DNA from 3 places in the Aeribacillus sp. JST-2 genome. Region 3 is predicted to be linked to each of the others. Evidence: predicted binding sites of a transcription regulator. Region 3 holds the regulator's gene; each other region holds the start of a gene.
The links. The regulator LexA, encoded in region 3, represses DNA repair genes until DNA is damaged. The targets are predictions, from matches to a motif close to CGAACATATGTTCG.
Positions count from the first base shown of each region.

Region 1 (3,283 bases), on a different contig from region 3:
ATGATCAGCCAACAATGGTTAAAATGGTTATCTGTTGCTGCTGGCATTTCTTTGATAGGATTTGGCATAAGTTTCGGATATAAAGCCTTTCAAACGTTTTTGCGTATGGTTTAATCTAGGGTTTCACCGTCATGATGGACATGCGAATCTTTAAAGCAGTCTCTAGATTAATCAGCCAATAAGGAATATCTCGATATTACAAATTTCAAACATCGTGTCTAGTTTACGTTTGCTGCTGAACCGGCACCGTTGGTTTTTATATATGATAATATCCATACAACTTTTGCGTGGATAAAAAACCGCAGAGAATTTTATAGTGTGCGTGATTCCCGTCAGACGATCAACGATGCCGATAGTGCCGGGCTTATGTTTCTTGGCGATTAAGCATGGTGGCCGCCGATCAGTTTGCTGCGCCTTAAGCTTGTTCCCGCTTTTGTATACGACACCGCCCGCAAGAGTACATCGGAACCGTGTTTATTGCGAATGGCATCCATGACATATCCCAACCGATGTTCTTTCATGCGGTTTGGCCGGAACAAATCAAGCTGCATTGTGTCGTCTTCTTCGATGTTGGAAAGGGCGATCGAAATTTTCCGGACCGTCTTCCCCTCATAAAAACGGTCAAACAGGGAAAGACACGTATGATAAAGGTCCATTGTAATATTCGTTGGCTCATCCATCGTTTTGGAACGGTAAAATCCTCCGCCGCCTTCATTTTTGCTGTAGCCGATTCCCAAGCTGACCGTTCGCCCCGCCTTTCGGTGTTCTCTTGCCCGTTTCGCCACTTCCTCGCACATTTCCAAAATGACGCATTTTACTTCCTCAGGATCCGCATAATCCCGAAGCAAAATTTGGCTTTTGCCAAAGCTGATTTGCCCTTCCATAAGCGGAGCGCCGATATCGGAAAGATCCACTCCCCAGGCATGGTAATAAAGCTGATTTCCCATGATCCCGAACTTCTTTTCAAGAAGCTCCAGCGGGTAATTCGCCAGCTGCCCGACTGTAAAAATTCCCATTCGGTTCAATGTCTTTTCAAGCCTTGCCCCAATTCCCCACATTTTGCTTAACGGACTGATGGGCCAAAGTTTTGTCTTGACATCATCATACGTCCATTCAGCGATTCCTTTTCTTTTCGCCTCCAAATCCAAACAAAGCTTGGCCATCAGCATATTCGGCCCAATCCCGACCGCACACGGCAGCGAAAATTGCCGTTTTAAATCCTCCGTTATTTTTTTGGCCAATTCTTTTGCATCCCCCCAAAGCTTTTCGGATCCGTCTGCTTCAATAAAGGATTCGTCGACGCTGTACACGTGAATGCTTTCTTTCGGCACATATCGGTTTAACAGCCGGGTAATTTCGGTTGAAATCCGCAAGTAGACCGTCATTTTCGGATGAATGAGATGAATGCGGGGGTCGTTCGGGATTTGGAACAAACGCGATCCCGTTTGAATGCCGAAATCTGCTTTCAGCTTTGGAGAAGCCGCCAATACGACGCTTCCTTCCCTCTCTTTATCGCCAACAATGGCAATGTAAGATTTTAAAGGATCAAGCCCCAAGATGACAGCAGCACAACTCGCATAAAAACTCTTCATGTCAATGCATAAGATCCGCTTTTCCGGCAATGCCTCATAATTCATTGCGCACCCTCCCAAAAAAACGAATATATGTTCGTTATTTTTATTTTATGGGAATATATGTTCGTTTTTCAATGGAAGTTTACTCCAGTTCTTTGCAATGCCAAAAATTTGAACGACCCGAAATAGGGCAATAAAGAAAACCGGGCGCAACAATTCAACGCCCGGCTCGACAACAAAAAAACATCATGGATTTCAAACTGACAGACGACATATTATCCTTTCATATCGGAGAACGCTCTCCTTTATTTTTGGCGAAACAAGCTCCCGGCTACTTTCTCGAAAACAGAAGGCATTAACCGATACAAAACACCGCCAAGTTCCATCCAAAAAGGAAGATTGATTTCCCGTTTGTTTGTAAGCATTGAGCGGACGACTTTCCTCGCCACATCGTCGGGCTGAAGCATCCACCGTTTAACGTTTTGAACATATTCGCCTGACGTGTCAGCAAGGTCAAAAAAGTTCGTCTCAATCGGACCTGGATTAACGGCTGTGACAAAAATCCCTTTGTCGGCCACTTCCATCCGCAAGCAGTTTGTAAACCCTAAAACAGCATGCTTCGTTGCCGCATAAATGCCGGATTTCGGGGTGGCGATTTTTCCTGCTTGAGAAGCGATATTGATAATATGGCCTTCCTTTTGGGCAAGCATTTTCGGAAGCACCATTTTTGTCGCGGCGATTAAACCGAATACGTTCACTTTAAACATTTGCTGCATTTCCTCTAGTCCAGCTTCTTCGACAGTGCGAAAAATGCCAAAACCGGCGTTATTGACAAGAACGTCAATGCGGTCAAAATCATTTATAATCTTGGAAAAGATAGTCGTCACTGCATCAAGATCGCTCATATCAAGCTGGTAATACGTACAGGTGACCGAAAAGGAAGCTTCCAGTTCAGCAGCCAGCCTGCTGAGTCGATCTTTCCGGCGGGCAAGCAGCACTAAGTGTCCGCCGCTTGCGGCAGCCATTCTTGCAATTTTTTCTCCGAGGCCTCCGGAAGCGCCTGTAATCAACACCACTCGATCTTTGAGCCGAGAATTCATTTTTTCACCTCTTCATCGTTTGTCGAAAAAATCCAAACCCCATCTTCCAATTGTTTATTCACTTTTCCGAGATTCTCTAAATAATCAAGCTGAGCCACTGTTTCCGAAATGGCAAATAAAAATTCGCGCTCATAGGCGGACGGAAAAAGCAGTTTGCATAGAGCAAATGCAGTCATTTTCTTCATTTTTAAAAGATGCCAGACATTGATAGCCCGCTCGTGCTGCCTTTCTAAACGATGGCGAATTAGCCGATGAGGCTCAAATATTTCCTCCCGATGGCCGGGATAGACGACAGAAATGGGCATATCCAGAAGCCTTTTTAACGATTTATTATATTGAAGCTGCGGTCTCGGCCGTTCCTTTCCTTTATCAGGCATTTCAAGAAGAGGGTTGGACGAAATCGTTTTGATTAAATGATCGCCGCCGATCATCCGTCCATTTTTTTCATTATACAAAACAATATGGCTTTGGGCATGCCCGGGCGTCTCCATGACCGTAAAGCCGGGCAACCCATCTACTTTATCCCCTTCTTTGATTGCAGTCGTCAAGGGATGCGTGCAAGAATAGATGGAGAGATCAAAATTGGCCATTTTTTCGGCAAATTTCTCC
Region 1 is NZ_JBVVUU010000003.1:23,342-26,624, reverse strand. Features, by position in the region: gene AC0KTX_RS02390 (LysE family translocator) at 1-114, shown strand, start outside; gene AC0KTX_RS02385 (Y-family DNA polymerase) at 381-1,637, opposite strand; gene AC0KTX_RS02380 (SDR family NAD(P)-dependent oxidoreductase) at 1,880-2,674, opposite strand; gene AC0KTX_RS02375 (MBL fold metallo-hydrolase) at 2,671-3,283, opposite strand, start outside.
Region 1: the regulator LexA is predicted to act here: its motif matches at 1,658-1,671, upstream of AC0KTX_RS02385 (Y-family DNA polymerase).

Region 2 (3,283 bases), on a different contig from region 3:
CATATTAGTGGAAATGGGAGCTGCTCCTTCTTGGATGGTCATTATCATCATCAGCAGGGAATTTGCTGTCACAGGATTGAGGCTTGTCCTTGCAGGGGAAGGGGAAGTGGTGGCCGCCAATATGCTTGGGAAAATCAAAACGTGGACGCAAATTGTGGCGATCTCCGCCCTTCTCCTGCACAATCTTCCTTTTGCATTGATTGCATTTCCGTTCGCAGATCTTGCTTTATGGATCGCTTTGGTTTTCACGATTTGGTCGGGGTGGGATTATTTTGCGAAAAACAAGCACGCATTTACAAATTCAAAATAATTCAATGGGGGAGCCTTTATGAAAGTGAATGCTGAAATCATTGCGGTCGGGTCGGAGCTTTTGCTCGGCCAGATTGTCAACACAAACGCCCAATTTATTTCGCAAAAGCTGGCGGAAATCGGCGTCAATGTTTATTATCACACTGTTGTCGGTGACAATGCTTCAAGGCTTATGCAAGCCATACAAGTTGCTCAAAAAAGATCCAATTGCCTTATTTTTACGGGTGGCCTCGGTCCGACAAAAGATGATTTAACAAAAGAGACGATTGCTTCCAGTATGAAGAAACGGCTTGTCCTAGATCAAGAGGCGATGGCAAATATTCAACAATATTTTGCCAAAACAAAGAGAAGCATGTCGGATAACAACCGCAAACAAGCGCTTGTCATAGAAGGATCCACTATCTTGCCAAACCATTATGGGATGGCGCCGGGCATGGCTTTGGAAACGGATGGGATTGTCTATATGCTCATGCCCGGTGTGCCGAAGGAAATGAAACCGATGTTTGTTCAATATGGCATTCCATTTTTGCAGAAGCAATTTCAATTAAAAGAAAAAATCATCTCACGAGTTTTGCGTTTTTTTGGCATCGGAGAATCGCAGTTGGAAACTGATCTTGAAGATTTAATTGACGGACAGACAAATCCGACGATTGCACCTTTGGCGAAAGACGGCGAAGTAACGCTGCGCCTGACTGCCAAGCATGAAAACGAAGAAGCTGCATGGAAACTGATCGATGATATGGAACATGAAATTTTAAAACGCGTTGGCGAATATTTTTATGGATATGGAGAGACTTCCCTCCACGAACAGTTGATGAATTTGCTGAAGGAGAAACAATTAACGATTGCAGCAGCCGAAAGTTTAACTGGAGGGCTTTTTTGTGAACAGCTTACGCAATTTCCGGGCGCGTCCAAAATTGTCCGCGGCGGAGTTGTTTGTTATACAAATGAAATTAAGCAGCATGTGCTTGGTGTAAAAGAAGAAACATTGAAAACGGCCGGTGCAGTCAGTGGCGATTGTGCAAAACAAATGGCGGAAAAGGTAAAAAAACTGATGAACGCAAGCATCGGCATTAGTTTTACAGGCGTCGCTGGCCCCGAGCCTTCGGAAGGAAAATCAGTCGGCACCGTTTATATTGGCGTACAGTTTGAAAGCGATCCTGCAAAGGTCTATGAACTCCATCTTTCCGGTTCCCGTGACGGAATAAGACGAAGAACATCCAACTACGGCTGCCACTATTTAATGAAATTAATAAATAAGATGGAAAACCGGTAATGCCGGTTTTTTGATTTTTCTCTAGAGATAATAAAAAAACGAATAAATGTTCCCTTTTTTCTTGGCAATTAGCTAAAAACACGATATATTAAATGTGAAGCTATGAAAAGGAGGAAAAAAGTTTTGAATAATGACCGTCAAGCGGCTTTAGAAATGGCATTAAAACAAATTGAAAAACAATTTGGGAAAGGATCCATTATGAAACTTGGCGAACAGGCCGAGCGAAAAGTCTCGACTGTTCCAAGCGGTTCATTGGCATTGGATGCGGCTCTTGGCGTAGGAGGATATCCTCGCGGGCGGATTATTGAAATTTACGGTCCCGAAAGTTCTGGCAAAACGACTGTTGCTCTTCACGCAATTGCAGAAGTTCAAGCTTTGGGTGGCCAGGCAGCGTTCATAGATGCGGAGCATGCACTAGACCCTGTTTATGCGCAAAATTTAGGTGTCAACATAGATGAATTGCTTTTGTCACAGCCGGATACAGGGGAGCAGGCGCTTGAAATTGCGGAAGCGCTCGTTCGCAGCGGCGCCGTTGACATCATCGTCATCGATTCGGTGGCGGCGCTAGTTCCAAAGGCTGAAATAGAAGGAGAGATGGGCGATGCGCATGTCGGATTGCAAGCGCGTCTCATGTCTCAAGCACTTCGGAAGCTTTCCGGCGCCATCAGCAAATCGAAAACAATTGCCATTTTTATCAATCAAATTCGGGAAAAAGTCGGTGTGATGTTCGGCAATCCGGAAACGACACCCGGCGGCCGCGCGCTCAAGTTTTATTCTTCCGTGCGTCTTGAAGTTCGGAGAGCGGAACAGTTAAAGCAAGGAAACGATATGGTGGGCAACAAAACGAAAATCAAAGTTGTCAAAAACAAAGTGGCACCGCCTTTTAGAACAGCTGAAGTGGACATTATGTACGGAGAAGGAATTTCCAAGGAAGGGGAAATCATTGATCTCGGCACGGAATTGGATATTATTCAAAAAAGCGGTTCTTGGTATTCATATCACGATGAACGTTTAGGACAGGGAAGGGAAAATGCCAAACAGTTCTTGCGGGAAAACCCGGAAATTTGCGATGCCATCCAACTGGAAATCCGCAAAGCTTACGGACTTGAATCAGATCAGTCATCTGAAGAAAGTCAGGAAGAATTTGACTTTCCAGAAGAATAATAGAACCAACAAAAAAGAGGCTGTCTCCAAAGGTCGTTAAACCGACCTTTTGGGGACAGCCTCTGTTTCTTTCTTTACTATTTGGTTATTTATTCCTTTTTTGAACTGAGAATTTCTTCTGAATTTTATCCGGTTTTTTCTTTGTTGGATCGGTTGTGGCCGCCCACTTTCTCAAATTGTGGGCAGCACAAATAAGCCCCCATTCCAAGGTAATTTTTAGGAACCCTCTTAACAAAAAGCGCTGAAATTGGACCGGCATCAATCGCCCGTCTTTTTTTGCCGCCTTGAAATGACAAGATGAAAACTTGACAAGGGTTATCCACACATTTAAAATGAATATGTATATTTTTGCATTATATTAGCAACTTTTATGAAAAATTTTCAATCTAAGAGCAAATGGTATATGCCGACACTTTTTTTATGACAAGTTCATAGCAAGAGGAGGTGAAAAAATGGGACTCATTGAAATCATCTCCATTTTGCTTGGCCTAATCGTCGGTGCAGTTGTTGGTTATTTTGTTCGAAAATCCATTG
Region 2 is NZ_JBVVUU010000001.1:229,746-233,028, forward strand. Features, by position in the region: gene pgsA (CDP-diacylglycerol--glycerol-3-phosphate 3-phosphatidyltransferase) at 1-310, shown strand, start outside; gene AC0KTX_RS01235 (competence/damage-inducible protein A) at 335-1,585, shown strand; gene recA (recombinase RecA) at 1,688-2,749, shown strand; gene rny (ribonuclease Y) at 3,202-3,283, shown strand, end outside.
Region 2: the regulator LexA is predicted to act here: its motif matches at 1,625-1,638, upstream of recA (recombinase RecA).

Region 3 (3,283 bases):
GCAAACGTTAGCTTATTTTTTCGCAAACGGACGATCTCCTCAATCGGAACCTCTTTTTTCTTTCTTTCAAACGAACCGTTATGATGTCGTAAATTTTTTTCAGGACGATATCCGTTTTCCACAGCTTTTTTCATTCCGCGCTTAATTTTCATATTATGTATTTTTCTTTGGTATTCCTCAACGATGCCGACAATTTCAAGCACCATCGAATCTGCTTCTGATAATTCCAATTCCCCTCGGTGGGCAATCGTGTAAATTTTAACGCCTTGCTTCAATAAATAATGAATGATTGCAATTTTGGCATTTCCCCTGCCAATGCGCGTTTCATCCTGTACTAAAACAGCATCAATTTTTTTCTCCTTCACAGCTTGGAAAAGCTTAAACACTCCCTCCCTCTCAATGTCATAACCGCTGGCTTTTTCTTCGATCATTTCGATTACGTCCATTTCATAAAGGGCTGCCAATCGCAGCAATTCTTCCTGCTGCCGTTTTAATGAGGTTTCCTGCTCCTCCTTCACCGTGCTCACCCTTGAATAAATAACAGCTCTCATAACCGTACCCCTTACAATAATTAAAATTATTGATTGGCTAAATAGTTAGCATTGTCAAATTTCGTTTTTTCAACCGGTATCACGATCGTTTCACCAGGTTTGACAACCAGCGTCTGCAAGTCGTTTTTTTCTTGAACCCATTGAACAAAATCCGAATGCGATAAATGATCATAATCTTTATATTCATCCGCAATTTTCCATAAACTGTCTCCTTCTTGAATCACCACTCTCATATAGCCGTCAAGTTTTTCTTTTTCCCCCGTATAAGATAGAGCTAAAATGCAAGCAGCCAGAACGACAAAAAAAGAAAAAATATAAGAAAACGTAAGCTTGTTCATGCACGTATCCTCCTTATACAGAATGTTTGTTCGCATTTCGTTGCTTTCAGTATAAATGAGAACAAACGTTTCTGTCAACAGCCATTTCGAACTTATGTTTGCTTTTTAAGGAAAAACATGCTATAATCAGCACAAATTAGATATAACTGAGGTGCTTGTTATGTCAACCAAATTGTCAAAAAGACAACAAGATATTTTGAATTTTATTAAAGAAGAAGTGCGAAAGAAAGGATATCCGCCTTCCGTAAGAGAAATTGGAGAAGCTGTAGGCTTGGCTTCCAGTTCAACGGTCCACGGTCATTTGGAAAGGCTGGAAAGCAAAGGGCTCATTCGCAGGGATCCTACAAAGCCCAGAGCGATTGAAATTTTGGACGAGGACAATAGCCGTTCGATGGCGAACAAAGTGATCAATGTGCCGATTATCGGTAAAGTCACCGCAGGGCTTCCGATCACAGCCGTTGAAAACATTGAGGAATATTTTCCTCTTCCCGATCACTTTGCTGCAAGCGACGATCAAATTTTCATGCTGGAAGTTGTCGGAGAAAGCATGATTGAAGCGGGAATATTGGATGGGGATTTAGTCATCGTAAGGCAGCAACAAACTGCCAATAATGGTGATATTGTAGTAGCGTTGACAGAGGAAAACGAAGCGACGGTTAAAAGGTTTTTCAAAGAAAAAGATTTCATACGTTTGCAGCCTGAAAACTCAACAATGGAGCCAATCATTTTAAAAAATGTCACAATCCTTGGCAAGGTGATCGGACTTTATCGTTCGATCCATTGAAACCGCCCCACCTTTGGGGCCATTTTGCCTGCGCCGATTAACCACTGATGGCCTCTTTCATAAAAGATATTGGCTCACATAATAAATATTATTTATATCTTTTCTCAATCTTTTATTTATCTTTGAATGAGCGGCGTTCCCCATTCTTTCCAATGTGGGATGGGAACCGTACACCGATCTGTCTTAATACGGAGGACAGAAAAAGGATATAAAGATAAATGAAAATATTCTGCAAATCTTACGATTACGCAGGGGTGTCATTATGTTCTATCATCTAGCGGGGAAAATTGTGCTCTTTATTCTTCATCTTTTTCGACTGCTGGAAGTCAGAGGGAAACAGCATATTCCAGCAAATCAACATTTTATCGTTACCTGTACACACCGCAGCTGGCTGGATGTTGTGATGCTTGCAGCTGCGTTATACCCAACACAAGTTCACTACATGGCTAAAAAAGAACTTTTTCAGTCGACGCCAGTTAAATGGTTTTTAAGAAAACTGAACGCTTTTCCGGTAAATCGGGAAAATCCCGGACCAAGCGCTTTAAAAACTCCAATGAAACTGCTAAAAGAACATAAAGTAGTAGGTATTTTCCCTAGCGGTACGAGAACAGATGGAGAAGTGCCTTTAAAGAGAGGGGCCGTCACCATTGCCTTGAAGGCGGATGTTCCAATCCTGCCTGCAAGCTATCATGGGCCAAAAAATATCAAGGAGCTATTCAGCGGCAAAAAAGCAATCGTAACGTTCGGCGAACCGCTGCATTTGAATTATACGGGAAAAGAGTTGAACAGAAGTGATCAATTCAGTTTTTCTCTCCAACAATTGGAAAAACGAATAAAATCTCTCGATCAGCTCTATTAACCTCAAATGAACAACAGCTTGCCCTTTATATGACAAGCTGTTGTTTGCATACGTTAAGCACTTACAAATCAAGTTCCTTCCACTTATTCGTTTTCAACGGCGGTTTATATGAACGAAGTCTCTCAAGCAGAATTGAAGGATTGCTTTCATAAATTAGAAATTCTTTATGATTTTCAGGCATAAAGCCTCCTTCAACAGCATTTTCGATCATTTGGATAAGCGGTGAATAGTATCCTTCCACATTTAAAAGCGCAACGGGCTTCTGGTGAATGCCAAGTTGTCCCCAACTTACGGCTTCAAAAATTTCTTCAAACGTTCCATAACCACCAGGAAGAGCTATAAACGCATCGGATAGTTCACCCATTTTCGCTTTTCTTTCATGCATATCCTTTACTTCATAAAAGTTTGTAAGATGTTGATGGACGACTTCTCCACGAAACAAATTGGTCGGCATGACTCCTGTCACACGACCACCTAAATCTAACACGGTGTTGGCGATTACCCCCATCAACCCGATTTTTGAACCGCCATAAACAAGTTCCAATTTATTTTTTACCAATTCCCTCCCAAGTTTAATGGCGGCTTCTTTATACTGCGGTTTTGACCCTGTATTTGAACCGGCAAAAACACATACACGCTTCATTTTTTGACCACTCCTCTTCCGTAGCTATTATATCAAAAAAAGAAGTGTGTAAATTGAAGAAAAGTCTTTTCCATAGTTCGTATAAAGCTCTCTTTCAGCCCAAATTTG
Region 3 is NZ_JBVVUU010000013.1:19,218-22,500, reverse strand. Features, by position in the region: gene AC0KTX_RS08840 (YneB family resolvase-like protein) at 1-551, opposite strand, end outside; gene yneA (cell division suppressor protein YneA) at 578-889, opposite strand; gene lexA (transcriptional repressor LexA) at 1,050-1,673, shown strand; gene AC0KTX_RS08825 (lysophospholipid acyltransferase family protein) at 1,936-2,532, shown strand; gene AC0KTX_RS08820 (LOG family protein) at 2,594-3,175, opposite strand.